Regions from separate parts of the Paraburkholderia sp. A1RI-2L genome, predicted to be linked through region 2. Evidence: predicted binding sites of a transcription regulator. Region 2 holds the regulator's gene; the other holds the start of a gene.
What was found. Region 2 encodes LexA, which represses DNA repair genes until DNA is damaged. Its sites were predicted from a motif close to ACTGTATNNNNATACAGT; they were not measured.
Positions count from the first base shown of each region.

Region 1: a site for LexA is predicted at 3,075-3,092, ahead of PWP93_RS08735 (DNA topoisomerase IV subunit B). Genes of this name have one in related genera too.

Region 1 is NZ_JARBTA010000001.1:1,884,373-1,892,362, reverse strand. Features, by position in the region: gene PWP93_RS08755 (DUF4399 domain-containing protein) at 1-75, shown strand, start outside; gene PWP93_RS08750 (ATP-binding cassette domain-containing protein) at 211-2,139, shown strand; gene PWP93_RS08745 (DUF86 domain-containing protein) at 2,181-2,534, opposite strand; gene PWP93_RS08740 (nucleotidyltransferase family protein) at 2,531-2,821, opposite strand; gene PWP93_RS08735 (DNA topoisomerase IV subunit B) at 3,163-5,154, shown strand; gene parC (DNA topoisomerase IV subunit A) at 5,187-7,508, shown strand; gene PWP93_RS08725 (DUF4149 domain-containing protein) at 7,533-7,990, shown strand, end outside; gene PWP93_RS08720 (hypothetical protein) at 7,988-7,990, opposite strand, start outside.
Region 2 is NZ_JARBTA010000001.1:1,025,186-1,033,175, forward strand. Features, by position in the region: gene PWP93_RS04880 (ABC transporter permease) at 1-710, opposite strand, end outside; gene nodI (nodulation factor ABC transporter ATP-binding protein NodI) at 721-1,629, opposite strand; gene PWP93_RS04890 (universal stress protein) at 1,806-2,279, shown strand; gene PWP93_RS04895 (DUF2939 domain-containing protein) at 2,397-3,113, opposite strand; gene PWP93_RS04900 (hypothetical protein) at 3,188-3,574, opposite strand; gene lexA (transcriptional repressor LexA) at 3,629-4,279, opposite strand; gene PWP93_RS04910 (sulfate ABC transporter substrate-binding protein) at 4,593-5,636, shown strand; gene cysT (sulfate ABC transporter permease subunit CysT) at 5,784-6,692, shown strand; gene cysW (sulfate ABC transporter permease subunit CysW) at 6,689-7,699, shown strand; gene PWP93_RS04925 (sulfate/molybdate ABC transporter ATP-binding protein) at 7,702-7,990, shown strand, end outside.

The DNA of each region.
Region 1 (7,990 bases), 860 kb from region 2:
GCGCAATTCGCCAACGGCGCGCATCAGTCGTATGGTCCCGAGTGGAGCCAGACAATCACGGTTCATGTGAAGTAGGCCGTGCGGGCGGCTACGCCCGCGAACCTCGCCACGACGGGGCGCGCCGGGGGGCTCAATGCGCCCCTCATAGGCCCCGCGCGCGCCCCGGTACAATACGCGCTTGCTCTCCAACGCAGGCAACGCTCTCCATTCATGTCGCTTTACACCATTACCGGCGCGCAACTCGCGTTCGGCCACGTCGCGCTGCTCGATCACGCCGACTTTTCGCTCGAAGCCGGCGAGCGCGTCGGGCTGATCGGCCGCAATGGCGCGGGCAAGTCGTCGCTGCTCACGATAGTCGCCGACCTCGCGAGACCCGATGACGGCCTCGTCACGCGCCAGCAGGATCTCACGACCGTCTACGTTCCGCAGGAGCCCGATTTCGACACCGACGCCACCGTGTTCGACACAGTCGCCTCGGGGCTCGCGGGCGTGCGCGCGCTGCTCGACGAATTCGACGGGGTCGCGCACCGGCTCGCGGACACGCCCGAAGGCGCGGAACACGACGCGCTGCTCGCGCGCATGAACGCGCTGCAGTCGTCGCTCGATCACGCCGACGCCTGGAACTGGCGCACGCGCGTCTCCACCACGCTCGCGCAAATCGGCCTCGAAGGCGACGCGCGCGTGGGCGCGCTCTCGGGCGGCATGCAAAAGCGCGTGGCGCTGGCGCGCGCGCTCGTCGTGCAGCCCGACGTGCTGCTGCTCGATGAGCCGACCAACCACCTCGACTTCGACGGCATCCGCTGGCTCGAAGAACTGCTCGTCGCGCAGCGCTCGAGCCTGCTCTTCATCACCCACGACCGCGCGTTCCTCGACCGCGTGGCCACGCGCATCGTCGAGCTCGATCGCGGCAAGCTGCTTTCGTATCCGGGCAACTTCTCGCAGTATCAGGAGCGCAAGGCGCAGCAGCTCGAAGTCGAGCGCGTGGAAAACGAGAAGTTCGACAAGTTGCTCGCGCAGGAAGAAGTGTGGATCCGCAAGGGCGTGGAGGCGCGCCGCACGCGCAGCGTCGGACGCATCGCACGGCTCGTGCAGATGCGCAACGAGCGCGCCGAGCGCCGCAACGTGCAGGGCAACGTGAAGCTCGACGTCGCGCAGGGCGAGAAGTCGGGCAAGATCGTCGCCGAGCTCACCGACGTCGTGAAGCGCTATGGCGACCGCACGATCGTCGACAACTTCTCGGGCACGGTGATGCGAGGCGACAAGATCGGCTTCGTCGGCCCGAACGGCGCGGGCAAGACCACGCTGTTGAAGCTGATCCTCGGCGAGCTCAAGCCGGACGCGGGCACCGTGCGCGTGGGCACGAACCTCCAGGTGGCGTACTTCGACCAGATGCGCGCGCAGCTCGACCTCGAAAAGAGTCTCGCCGACACCATCAGCCCGGGCAGCGACTGGGTCGAGATCAACGGCGCGAAGAAGCACGTGATGAGCTATCTGGGCGACTTCCTGTTCGCGCCCGAGCGCGCGCGCTCGCCCGTGAAGTCGCTCTCGGGCGGCGAGCGCAACCGCCTGCTGCTCGCGCGTCTTTTCGCGCGTCCCGCGAACGTGCTGGTGCTCGACGAGCCGACTAACGACCTCGACATTCCCACGCTCGAACTGCTCGAAGAACTGCTGACCGATTACGACGGCACCGTGCTGCTCGTGAGCCACGACCGCGCGTTTCTCGACAACGTGGTGACTTCGGTGATCGCCTCCGAAGGCGAAGGGAAGTGGCGCGAGTACGTGGGCGGCTTCACCGACTGGCAGACGCAGAGCGCGCGTGCGCAAGAGATTGCCGAGGCGCGCGCGCCGAAGGAAGCAGCGAGCGTGGCCGCCGCGCCGAAGGAGAGCGCTGCGGGCCGCAACGCGCAGCGCACCGTGAAGCTTTCGTTCAAGGAGCAGCGCGAGCTAGAAGAGCTGCCCAAACGTATCGAGGCGCTGGAGGCCGAGCAGAAGGATATCGGCGCGAAGATCGAGGACGGCTCGATCTTCGCGAAGGATGCGCAGGAGGGGGCTCGGCTCACCGAGCGCTATGCGGCGATCGACGAGGAATTGCTGGTTGCGCTGGAGCGGTGGGAAGAGCTGGAGAGCAAGCGCAAGTGATGTGATGCGCAGAGAAGGCGGCCTGATGAAGGCCGCTTTTTTTATGTGCGCTTCAGCTTCGAGAGCTTGTGTTTCAGGTCGGGCAAGTAGGTCTGTACGGTGCTCCAGACAATGTCGATGTCGACGGCAAAGTAGCCGTGCGAGACCTGGTTGCGCATTCCGTACATCGCCTCCCACGGTATCTCCGGGTGCGCGGCCGCAAAGTCAGGATCGCCTTGCGTGATGTTGTGGGCCGCTTCGCCAATGATCTCGATGTTTCGCACGACGGCATCGACAGCCATCGGTGTTGCCTCGAAGCTATCGTGTGAAAGAGGCTCCGTGTATGTGCGAATGCGTTCGATGGCGTCGAGGATATGCTGCAAGTAATCCGGGGTGCGCAGATCTTTTTTCCTCATACCGGTACCGATTCGGCGATTACGCGTGCGCGGAAGGTCTCGGGCAGCGCTTTGGGCGTAAGTACGTCCACTCGCACGCCCATGAGCGCTTCCAGGCGCAACTGGATTTGCGCGAGATCGATAAGCGTAGTCTCCGGCGTCGGATCGACGAGTAAATCGAGATCGCTATCCTCGTCGTCCTCGTCGCGCGCCGACGAGCCGAACACGCGCGCATTCATTGCATGATGGCTTGCGACAATTTCGCGTATTTCGGCGCGATGCGCGCGCAAGGCTTCGGACGGTTTCATAACAACTCCACGCTCCCAAACAGGGCAACAGGCCGGTTGAATTCCTGGCGGCAGGCACCACGCCGCACGTGCCCAATTCTACGCGACTCCCGCACCTCGCTACCCCTCGGCCGAACGGCCGACCCCCTTCCAAATTGCCGCGCAAGCCCAAATCAGTACAATACCTCGCGCATTCGAACAACTGCGGGAGCGCGCGCCGGCCCGGCGAGGTTTGCACGGGCGTTGCGCAGCGCGCTCACCCCGTTGTTTCGACACGGTTTTTTTGAACACTCAACGCGTTTTCCCCGCAGATGTCCACAGGACCTGTGGACAAGCGCGCGGATAACCCCCTGCGGATCACCATGGCAACGAAGAAGTCAAACGCTGCAAACGCTGGATATAGCGAAGCGTCGATCAAGGTGCTCAAGGGCCTCGAGCCCGTCCGGCAACGGCCGGGCATGTACACGCGCACCGAGAATCCGCTGCACATCATTCAGGAAGTCATCGACAACGCGTCCGACGAAGCGCTCGGCGGCTTCGGCAAGCGCATCACCGTCACGCTGCATGCCGACCATTCCGTCTCCGTCGACGACGACGGCCGCGGCATTCCGTTCGGCTTGCACCCCGAAGAGAAGGTGCCCGTCGTCGAGATCGTGTTTACCCGCCTGCATGCGGGCGGCAAGTTCGACAAGGCCGCCGGCGGCGCCTATACGTTCTCGGGCGGCCTGCACGGCGTGGGTGTCTCGGTCACCAACGCGCTTTCGACGCGGCTGGACGTGACCGTCTGGCGCGACGGCAAGGTCGCCGAAATCGGCTTTGCGGATGGCAACGTCGTCAAGCCGCTCACCACGCGCAACGCCGCGCGCGACGAGAAGAAGACCGGCACGCGCGTGACCGCGTGGCCCGATGCGAAGTACTTCGACTCGGCCAATCTGCCGCTCGGCGAACTGCAGCGTCTGCTGCGCTCGAAGGCGGTGCTGTTGCCCGGCGTCGAGGTCGAGCTCGTCAACGAGAAGACCGGCGAGCGCCTCTCGTGGAAATACGAAGACGGCCTGCGCGGCTATCTGCTCGAAGGCATGGGCGGCAGCGACTTGCTGATCCCGCTCTTCGAAGGCGAGCGCTACGCCGACGCCCGCACCACCGACGACACCTTCGCCGAAGGCGAGGGCGCCGCGTGGGTGGTCGCGTGGAGCGAGGAAGGCCCGCTCACGCGCGAGTCCTACGTCAACCTGATTCCGACGCCCGCGGGCGGCACGCACGAAAGCGGCCTGCGCGACGGTCTCTTTCAGGCCGTGAAGAGCTTTGTCGAATTGCACAATCTGCAGCCCAAGGGCGTGAAGCTGTTGCCCGAAGACGTGTTCGCGCGCGTCTCGTTCGTGCTCTCGGCCAAGGTGCTCGACCCGCAGTTCCAGGGGCAGATCAAGGAGCGACTCAATAGCCGCGACGCCGTGAAGCTCGTTTCGTCGTTCTCGCGTCCCGCGCTCGAACTGTGGCTCAACCAGCACGTCGAGCACGGCAAGAAGCTCGCCGATCTCGTCATCAAGCAGGCCCAGGCGCGCACGCGCGCGGGCCAGAAGGTGGAAAAGCGCAAGAGCTCGGGCGTGGCCGTGCTGCCCGGCAAGCTCACCGACTGCGAGTCGACCGACATCGCGCGCAACGAGCTCTTCCTCGTCGAGGGCGATTCGGCGGGCGGCTCCGCGAAGATGGGCCGCGACAAGGAATATCAGGCCATCCTGCCGCTGCGCGGCAAGGTGCTCAACACGTGGGAGACCGAGCGCGACCGTCTGTTCGCGAACAACGAGGTGCACGACATCTCGGTGGCGATCGGCGTCGATCCGCACAGCCCCGACGACACCGTCGATCTCTCGAACCTGCGCTACGGCAAGATCTGCATTCTCTCGGACGCGGACGTCGACGGTTCGCACATCCAGGTATTGCTGCTCACGTTGTTCTTCAAGCATTTCCCGCAGCTGATCGAGCGCGGCCACGTGTGCGTGGCGCGCCCGCCGCTGTTCCGCGTCGATGCGCCCGCGCGCGGCAAGAAGCCCGCGCAGAAGCTCTACGCGCTCGACGAAGGCGAGCTCGAAGCGATTCTCGACAAGCTGCGCAAGGACGGCGTGCGCGAAACGCAATGGACCATCAGCCGTTTCAAGGGCCTCGGCGAAATGAGCGCCGAGCAGCTCTGGGACACGACGATGAACCCCGACACGCGGCGCCTGTCGCCCATCGCGCTTGGCGAGCTCGATTACGAAGCCACCGTCGCGCGCATGACGATGCTGATGGGCAAGGGCGAGGCGGCTTCGCGCCGCTCGTGGCTCGAAGAAAAGGGCAACGAAGTCGAAGCGGACATCTAAGCCCACGCACACGAATACGGACTGATTGAAACATGGACGATCTTTTTGCTGAAGTCACTGACACCGGCGCCCCGGACGACGATACGCTCACGCTCGGCCACTACGCGGAACGCGCCTACCTCGACTACGCGGTGAGCGTGGTGAAGGGCCGCGCGCTGCCCGACGTCTGCGACGGCCAGAAGCCGGTGCAGCGGCGCATTCTCTTCGCGATGAACGAGATGGGCCTCGGCGACAACGCCAAGCCCGTGAAGTCGGCGCGCGTGGTCGGCGACGTGCTCGGTAAATACCACCCGCACGGCGACCAGTCGGCCTACGACGCGCTCGTGCGCCTCGCGCAGGACTTTTCGATGCGCTATCCGCTCATCGACGGCCAGGGCAATTTCGGCTCGCGCGACGGCGACGGCGCGGCGGCCATGCGCTACACCGAAGCGCGCTTGACGCCCATCGCCAAGCTCCTGCTCGACGAAATCGACATGGGCACCGTCGATTTCATGCCGAACTACGACGGCTCGTTCCAGGAGCCGAAGACCCTGCCGGCGCGTTTGCCAATGCTGCTCCTCAACGGCGCATCGGGCATCGCCGTGGGTCTCGCCACGGAAATTCCCTCGCACAACCTGCGCGAAGTCGCGGCGGCGGCCGTGGCCATGATTCGGAACCCGAAGCTTTCGCACGCGGAGATCATGGAGCGTTTGCCCGGGCCCGATTTCCCGGGCGGCGGGCAGATCATTTCGAGCGAGGCGGAAATCGCGGCGGCTTATGAATCGGGCCGCGGCAGCCTCAAGGTGCGCGCGCGCTGGAAGATCGAGGACCTCGCGCGCGGCCAGTGGCAGCTCGTGGTGACCGAACTGCCGCCGAACACTTCGGGCCAGAAGGTGCTCGAAGAGATCGAGGAGCTCACCAATCCGAAGCTCAAGCTCGGCAAGAAGACGCTCACGCCCGAGCAGTTGCAGAGCAAGCAGTCGATGCTCGCGCTGCTCGACGCCGTGCGCGACGAGTCGGGCAAGGACGCGCCCGTGCGCCTCGTGTTCGAGCCGAAGACGAGCAAGATCGACCAGGGCGAGTTCGTCAATTCGCTGCTCGCCAACACGAGCCTCGAATCGAATGCGTCTTTGAATCTCGTGATGATCGGCGCCGATGGCCGTCCGCGCCAGAAGGGCATCAGCGAGATCCTCGGCGAGTGGATCGGGTTCCGCTTCGCGACGGTCACGCGCCGCACGCAGCATCGCCTCACCAAGGTCGACGACCGCATCCACATCCTCGAAGGGCGGATGATCGTCTTCCTCAATATCGATGAGGTCATCCGCATCATCCGCGAGTCGGACGAGCCCAAGAGCGCGCTGATGAGCGCGTTCGGCCTCTCCGAGCGCCAGGCCGAGGACATTCTCGAAATCCGTCTGCGCCAGTTGGCGCGGCTGGAAAAGATCAAGATCGAGAAGGAACTCGCCGAGCTGCGCGAAGAGAAGGCGAAGCTCGAAGAGTTGCTCGCGAACGAGTCGTCGATGAAGCGGCTCATCGTGAAGGAAATCGAATCCGACGCCAAGCAGTACGGCGACGACCGCCGCACGCTGATCCAGCAGGAAAAGCGCGCGAGCTTCGAAGTGCGCGTGGTGGACGAGCCGGTTACGGTGGTGGTGTCGCAGAAGGGCTGGGTGCGCGCGCTCAAGGGCCACGGGCTCGATCAGCAAGGCTTCACGTTCAAGGCCGGCGACGGGCTCTATGCGGCATTCCAGTGCCGCACGCCCGATACGCTCATCGCGTGGGGCAGCAACGGGCGCGTGTATTCGGTATCGGTCGCGCAACTGCCGGGCGGCCGCGGCGACGGCGTGCCGGTCACCTCGCTCATCGAGCTGGAAGCGGGCACGCATCTGCTCCATTACTTCGCGGCGAGCGCGGACCAGCAACTGCTGCTCGCGTCGAGCAACGGTTTTGGTTTCATCGCGAAGATCGGCGACCTCGTGAGCCGCGTGAAGGCCGGCAAGGCGTTCATGACGATCGACGAAGGCTGCGTGCCGCTCGCGCCGATGCCGATGCTGCCCAATGCGATCCAGGTGGCGTGCCTTTCGTCGGGCGGACGCCTGCTCGTGTTCGGCCTCGACGAGATGAAGACGCTCTCGGGCGGCGGGCGCGGCGTCATTCTGATGCAGCTCGAGGAGAAGGAGACGCTGGTGCGCGCGCTCGCGATCACGGCGGCGGGCGTGGTGCTGGAAGGCACGGGCCGCGGCGGCAAGGCGGGCGAGGATCAGATGGCGGGCGCGGTGCTCGCGCCGCAGATCGGCAAGCGCGCGCGCAAGGGCCGTGCGCCGGATTCCAGGCTCAAGGTCATCACGGGCATGCGTCCGGTGCTGGCGCAATAAATCTACGTACAAGGAATCTCAAGCATGGCTCACGCGATCGAAATCGCGCTCTTCCTGCATCTGCTGAGCGTGGCCGTCTGGGTGGGCGGCATGGTGTTCGCACACTTCTGTCTGCGTCCGGCGCTCGAAGACCTCTCGCCGCAATTGCGGCTGCCGCTCATCGAGTCGGTGTTCAGCCGCTTCTTCAACTGGGTGGGCATCGCCGTGATCGTGATCCTGCTCACGGGGGGCTTTCTGCTGATGAAGTTCGGCGGCGGTCACGCCACCTGGCAACTGCACGCCATGGCCGGCCTCGGCGTGATCATGATGCTGATCTTCGGCCATATCCGCTTCGCCGTGTTTCCGCGCATCCGCCGCGCGGTGCAGGCGCAGAAGTGGCCCGACGGCGCGCGCGCCGTGGGCACCGTGCGCCGGCTCGTGATCGTCAATCTCGTGCTGGGCGTCGTGACGATTGGCGTTGCGGTGATGGCGCGGGGGTTTTA
Region 2 (7,990 bases):
AACTCGACGGCGTGCGCGAGCGGCAGCATCAGCGTGACGTGCTGCGCGGCGGCGGGCAATTGCGTGAGCGGAAAGAACACGCCGGAAAGCAGCAGCATCGGCGTGAGCACGAGCGTTTGATAGAACATGAAGAAGTCGTAGGACGGCGCGAGCGCCGTGACGATCATCGCGCAGCTCGCGAATGCGAGGCCCGCGAGCGCGATCACGGGCAGCGCGAGCAGCATCGACGGAAAGCTCGCGTAGCCGAGCAGGCCCGCCACGATCATGATGGCCGCGCCCGACAGCACCGACTTGCTGGCGGCCCAGACAACCTCGCCGAGCACCACGTCGCCGAGCGAGAGCGGCGTGTGCATGATCGCTTCCCATGTGCGCTGCACGTGCATGCGCGAGAAACCCGAGTACATGGACTCGAAGCTAGCCGACATCATCACCGAAGACGACACCGTGCCTGCCGCGAGAAACGCGATGTACGAGACGCCGTCGACGTGGCCGACCATCAGCCCGAGCCCGAAGCCGAGGCCGAACAGATAGATCATCGGATCGGCGAGATTGCCGAACATCGAGGCGATTGCCAGCTTGCGCCAGACGAGATAGTTGCGCCGCCATACGGCGATCCAGTGCGTCGCGTTCGACGGCAGCGCCGCGCGCGGCTCGCGCATGGGCGACTGGGTGGGGCGCGTGGGCGGCGGGGTTTGCGTGCGTGTCTGCATGATGGCGATGTTAATCCTGCATCTCGCGGCCCGTGAGCCGCAGGAACACATCTTCAAGATTCGCGGGCCGATGCAGGTAGCGCAAATCCGAGCGATGGCGCAAAAGCGCATGCACGGGCGCGGCTTCGTCGACATAGCAGAAGAGCGTTTCGCCGCTGATTTCCGTGCGCTTGGCGAGCGGTGCGAGCTCGTCGCGCAGCGCCACCGGATCGGGCCCGTAGACCTCGATCACGTCGCAGCCGATTTCCGATTCGATCAGCGCCTTCGGTGGGCCCTCGGCAATCTTGCGGCCCTCCTCGATGACGCAGACGCGATTGCAAAGCCGTTCGGCCTCCTCCATGAAATGCGTCGTGAGGAGAATCGTTTTGCCGCGCGCGAGCAGCGAGCGCAGCCGCTCCCAGATCAGGTGGCGGGCCTGCGGATCGAGACCCGTGGTGGGCTCGTCCATCACCAGCACGTCGGGGTCGTTGACGAGCGCGCGCGCCAGCGTGAGACGGCGGCGCATGCCGCCGGAAAGCTCGCCCACGCGTGCATCGGCCTTGCTTTCGAGGCGTGCGAATTCGAGCAGCGGCGCGACGAGCGCGCGCGTTTCGCTTGCCGAGAGTCCGAAGTAGCGGCCGAACACGAGCAAATTCTCGCGCACTGTGAAGTCGGGATCGAGATTGTCGAATTGCGGCACGACGCCCACGCGCGCGCGCGCATGACGTGCCCGCGCGGGCACCGGTTCGCCGCACAGGCTGATGCGTCCGGCATCGGGCGAAACGATGCCGAGCAGCATGCGCAACGTGGTGGTCTTGCCTGCGCCGTTGGGGCCGAGGAGCCCGAAGCATTCGCCGGGGAGGACGTCGAACGACAGGCCGTTCACGACGGTCCTGTCTCCGTAGTGCTTGATCACCTGCTCGAATTCGATGGCGGGCATGGTTGGGCGGCTGTTGCACGTTGCAAGGCGGCCTATTATAGGGCGTTCATCTCCCCATGCCGTTGCACCATCGATGTGCACGCAAACCTGGCGTTTTCCAGCCCTTGCGTGTCGAATTGCGGCGCACCATCATGTAATAGTGACCTGCGTTTCCAGACGGGTAGGGAGAATCGATCATGGCGAGCTACAAGAAAATTCTGCTTTGTTACGATGGCTCGCGCGAAGGCCGCAAGGCGCTGCGTTGCGGCGCGGATCTGGCGCTGGACCTGCATGCGGAGACCCATCTGCTTTCGGTGGTCGACATGCGCTCGACGATCGCGCAAAGTGCGGGCTTGCTCACCGACGTGGCATGTGGGCGCTTCGAAGAAACGGCGCGCGAGATTCTGCAGGAAGGCGTGGACTGGCTGACCGAACGCGGCGTGCGTGCGCAGGGCCACTTCGCGTTCGGCCATCCGATCGACGAGATTGCGAATCTCGCCAATGAGCTGCACGTCGATCTCGTAGTGGTGGGGCATCGCTGCCGCACCGGACTTTCGCGCTGGTGGATGGGTGCGGGCAATACGCCGCTGCTCGACCGCGTGACGTGCAGCATTCTCGTGGCCTGCTCTTCGGCTGCCGAGGAAAAACAGCAACAGCAGGCGGCGGCCTAGCCGCTATCAATCGCTTCCGCGCGATTGCAGCGTTCAGTCAATCAGCGAAAAGCGGCGGAGCCACTACCACGTAGATGGCTCGCCGCAATTCTTGCGGTTCATCTCGGTACGGCTTGCTCAGTTCGACGCGCTCGCGTCGTTGACGGTATTCGGCTCGTTCAATTCCACGGCGGCGAGCTTCCACGAAAACAGCCCATGACGCTGCAGGATGGCGGCATAGCGATCGCCGCCATAGCCGCTGTTTGCGCCGCGCTGCCACGTGACGGCGAACGTGTTCAGACTGCGGTAGCCCGCCGAGGTTTGCGCTCGCGGCTGAGCTTGCTGCGGCTGCGGCGATTGCGCCTGAGCCGGAGGATTGCCGGGTGCGGGCTGCGTCGCTTGGCCTGCCTGTGACGATGGTGGCGGCGACGGCGCTTCAGCCGGCGGCACAGGCGCGGGCTGTTCTCCCGGCTTGCCGGTCGGCGGCATGCCGCTGAGCAATGCGGCCACGCCCTCTGGCGTGGCATACGCGTCCACCAGTGGGCCGATCAGCGCATTGCCGATCATCGCGCCGAACAGCATGAGCGGATTGCTGGCGTGGGCGGCCTCCATGCGTTGTTGCAGCATCTCGCCAACCTGCTGCTTCAAGCTCGCGCGCAGCGCCGGGTAGTCGACGTACTCGCTTAGTGCGGCTGCGTCGCGTGCGTCGGCGGCTGCCTTGAGGTTATTCAGCGCGATATATGGCGATGCATAGCCATAGCCCACTGCCGCCACGATTGCAACCGCCGCGACGGCGATTGCGACGGGCTTCTTCCAGCTGGATGATTTGCGCGGATACGTTTGGGTATCGGTCATTGGTTAGTGCAACCCTGCAGTGTTCAATCAGGGTGTTGACCGCGCGCAATCAAAAACGATCCCACTTTTGTTGCTTACTTTGCCAGCGCGACCGGCGCATCGGCCTGCTGCTCCGCGATACAGCGGTCGATGGCGCGGCACACCGCCTCCATCGTGCCCACCATGATGAGCCGCGACTGGCCGTGATAGACGCGCACCGGTGCGCGGCGGTCGGGCTGCTCCGCATTCAGCGTGCTGTTGAGCGAAACGCGTGCGAAGGCCGGCTGCGCGGAAGGCAGCGGGCGCGCTTCGTCTTCTTGCTCGATGTCGTCGAAGAGCGAGCCATTGATCTGGTAGCCGCATTGACGGCCAAGGGCCGCCGCCGAAGCACGCGCCTCGCGCATGGCGCACGAGGCAATCCCGCGCAGATGGCGCAGACGGCCGAATTGACGGAAGGGCAACAGGCGGGCAAGGCGTTCCATGACTCTCTCCGGAAAATGCGCAGAAGATGCGCAGAAAATGCGCAGGCGGAATTATCAGAATTCGGTTGGACGGATCAGACCAACGGCAATGCCTTCGAGCGCGAAATCCGCGCTGCCGGCCGCGACGAAAATATTCTCGTAGTCAGGGTTCTCCGCGATCAGCTCGATGCCGTTGCGCTGCCGCTTCAGGCGCTTCACGGTGACGTCGTCGCCAAGACGCGCCACGATGATCTGGCCATCCTTCGCTTCGCTCTTTTTTTGCACGGCGAGCAGGTCGCCGTCGAGGATGCCCGCGTCGCGCATGGACAGCCCGCGCACCTTGAGCAGGTAGTCGGGCCGGCTCGAAAAGAGCGCGGGGTCGCAGGTGTAGTTCTGCGAAATGTGCTCTTGCGCGAGGATCGGACTACCCGCCGCGACGCGGCCCACGAGCGGCAGCGAGAGCTGCATGAGGCCCGCGTGCGGCAGCGTGAATTGATGCGGCAGATCGCCCGGACCGGGCACGAGGCGGATGCCGCGCGAAGCGCCTGCAGCCAGCTCGATCACGCCCTTGCGCGCCAGCGCGCGCAGATGTTCCTCCGCCGAGTTCGCCGAGCTGAAGCCCAGTTCGGCGGCGATTTCCGCGCGCGTGGGCGGAAAGCCGGTGCGCTCGATCGCGCGGCGGATCAGATCGAAAACCTGCTGCTGTCGTGCGGTGAGTTTGGTCATGGCGCTACTGTATGTTTGAACAGGTGACTGTATTTTTATACAGTACTCGCCGCTTTTCAAGTGTTACTTGAACTTTGTCATCCGCACGGCGTCGCGACGGCGCTTTCCCTTCCCCGACGGACGCAACCACCGGCGAAAACAGGCGCAAGCGCCCAATTCCTCCGTCCTTACCACTTTTACGTATTAAAAAATGAGAAAACATCATTTTTAATAATGTAAGCCGATCGCTAGACTGGCCTCCATCGATTGCTGCAGGGCACGCGAGAACGCACGAAAGTGCACGAATGCGCACGACGACACGGAGAAAAAGTGGATGAAACAAGGCATTACGGGGCACGCATGGTTCAGGACGCTGGCGGCGAAACTGCTGATCGGCGTGGCGCCGCTCGTCGGCATGGCGGTCTTCGCGCCGGCGGCGCATGCGGACACGGCGCTGCTCAACGTCTCCTACGATCCCACGCGCGAGCTGTATCAGGACATCAACGAAGCCTTTATCAAGGAGTGGAAGGCGAAAGGCGGCGAGACGCTCACCATCAAGCAGTCGCACGGCGGTTCCGGCGCTCAGGCGCGCTCGGTGCTAGACGGACTGCAGGCCGACGTCGTGACGCTCGCGCTCGCCTGGGACATCGACGCACTCGCCAATAAAGGGCTGATCGCGAAGGACTGGCAAATGCGTCTGCCCGACAACGCCTCGCCATACACCTCGACCGTCGTGTTTCTCGTGCGCAAGGGCAATCCGAAGCGCATCAAGGACTGGGACGACCTCGTGAAGCCCGGCGTCTCGATCGTCACGCCCAATCCGAAGACCTCGGGCGGCGCGCGCTGGAATTACCTCGCGGCGTGGGCCTATGCGGCGCACCAGCCGGGCGGCAACGACCAGAAGGCGAAGGCCTTCGTCACGAAGCTCTACAAGAACGCAGGCGTGCTCGACTCGGGCGCGCGCGGCGCGACCACGAGCTTCGTGCAGCGCGATATCGGCGACGTGCTGATCGCCTGGGAAAACGAAGCATTCCTCTCGCTCAAGGAGTTCGGGCCGGACAAGTTCGAGATCGTGGTGCCGTCGGCCAGCATTCTCGCGGAGCCGCCGGTTGCGGTGGTCGACAAGGTCGTGGACAAGCACGGCACGCGCAAGGTGGCGCAGGCGTATCTCGAGTTCCTCTATGGCGAGAAGGGGCAGGAGATTGCCGCGAAGAACTTCTATCGTCCGCGCTCGGACAAGGTGCCGGCGGCGCTCATGGCGAAGTTCCCGAAGCTCAAGCTTTACACGGTCGACGAGGCGTTCGGCGGCTGGGCCAAGGCGCAGAAGACGCATTTCGCCGATGGCGGCGTGTTCGATTCGATTTATCAGCCGCAATAAGCCGGCCGTAGTAAGCCTACGGCAATACGCAGTAGCAAGCAACGCCAAAAACAAGGCGCGCCCGACGAGGCGCGTCTTTAGCCGCGGCGCCCCGCATGTATCGCATGACGGGAGGCGCTCCGCGCAACCCATGTGAAGAGATAGAGCATGACGACGTTTCGATTACAGAAGCCAGGCGCGCTGCCGGGATTCGGCGTGACGCTCGGCATCACGGTGGCGTATCTGAGCCTCGTGGTGCTCATTCCGCTTGCGGCCACGTTCCTCAAGACCGCGACGCTCGATTGGGCGCAGCTCGTGCGCGCGGTGGCGTCGCCGCGCGTGCTCGCGTCGTACCGCCTCACATTTTTCTCCGCGCTTGGCGGAGCGCTCATCAATGCGGTGTTCGGGTTCTTGCTCGCCTGGGTGCTGGTGCGCTACACGTTCTCGTTCAAGCGCGTGATCGATGCGCTCGTCGATCTGCCGTTCGCACTGCCGACTTCCGTGGCGGGGATCTCGCTTGCCGCCGTGTATGCGGGCAACGGCTGGATCGGCCAGTTCCTGCAGCCGCTCGGCCTCAAGATCGCGTTTACGCCGCTCGGCGTGCTTGTGGCGCTCACGTTCATTGGCCTGCCGTTTGTCGTGCGCACCGTGCAGCCCGTGCTCGAGGAGTTCGAGCGCGAGCAGGAAGAGGCCGCCGCCTGCCTGGGCGCGTCGCGCTGGCTCACGTTTCGCCGCGTGGTGTTGCCGGCGGCATTGCCTGCGCTGCTTACGGGTTTTGCGCTCGCATTCGCGCGCGCGCTGGGCGAGTACGGTTCGGTCATCTTCATCGCGGGCAATGTGCCGATGAAGTCGGAAATCACGTCGCTGCTCATCATCACGAAGCTCGAGCAATACGACTATGCGGGCGCGACGGCGCTGGCTGTGGTGATGCTGTGCGTGTCGTTCGTCATGCTGCTGCTCATCAACACGTTGCAATGGTATTTGCAGCGGCGCACGAGCCGCCGGGCGTCGCGCGGCGTGTCGCGCTCGCGTGTGCCGAACCCGATGCACGCGGGTGTTGGAGGAGAGGCGCAATGAGTGCAGCAAGTACGCGGGTCCGCAATGCAGGACGTCCCAATTCCGTAACGGAAGCGCCCTGGGTGCGCTGGCTCCTCACCGGCATTGCGCTGGCGTTTCTCGCGCTGTTTCTGGTCGTGCCGCTCGTGGCCGTGTTCTGGCAGGCGTTGAGCAAGGGCATCGGCTTCTATTTCGTATCGCTCGCCGACCCGGATGCGCTCGCCGCGATCAAGCTCACGCTGATCACCGCCGCGATCGCCGTGCCGCTCAATCTGGCGTTCGGCCTCGCGGCATCGTGGACCATCGCCAAGTTCGAGTTCCGCGGCAAGGCGTTGCTCACCACGCTGATCGACCTGCCGTTTTCGGTTTCACCCGTGATTTCAGGGCTCATTTACGTGCTGCTGTTCGGCGCGCAGGGCTGGCTCGGCCCCTGGCTTGAGGACCACAATGTGCAGATCATCTTCGCGGTGCCGGGCATCGTGCTCGCGACCATCTTCGTGACGTTCCCGTTCGTCGCGCGCGAACTGATTCCGCTGATGCAGGCTCAGGGCACCGACGAGGAAGAGGCCGCGCACGTGCTGGGCGCGTCGGGCTGGCAGATGTTCCGGCGCGTGACGTTGCCGAACATCCGTTGGGGTCTGCTGTACGGCGTGATTCTCTGCAATGCGCGCGCGATGGGCGAATTCGGCGCGGTTTCGGTGGTGTCTGGACACATTCGCGGCCAGACCGACACGATGCCCTTGCACGTGGAGATCCTCTACAACGAATACAACTTCGCGGCCGCGTTCGCCGTGGCTTCGCTGCTTGCGTTGCTCGCGCTCGTTACGCTGGGTCTCAAGCTGCTGGCGGAGCGCCACATGTCTGCGGAGCTGCGCGATACCGGCGACGTGCCGGCGCTCGCGGGACTGCCGGCAACGCGCAGTGCGGCCGCGCCTCAAGGCGCAGTGATTGGCCAACGACATACACAACAACACCCACAACAACACACCCGCGCGTTGCGCCGGACGCTTGAACAGGGAAAGGGCTAAAGATGGGCATCATCGTTCGTAATCTGCACAAGCGTTTCGGCGATTTCACCGCGCTCGACCATGTTTCGCTCGACTTTCCGGCGGGCGAGCTGGTCGCCTTGCTCGGGCCTTCCGGATGCGGCAAGACCACGCTGCTGCGCGTGATCGCCGGGCTCGAATATGCCGATGAAGGCCAGGTCGTGCTCCAGGGGCAGGACGTGGCGATGGTTGGCGCACGCGAGCGCCAGGTGGGCTTCGTGTTCCAGCATTACGCGCTGTTCCGCCATATTACCGTGTTCGAGAATGTGGCGT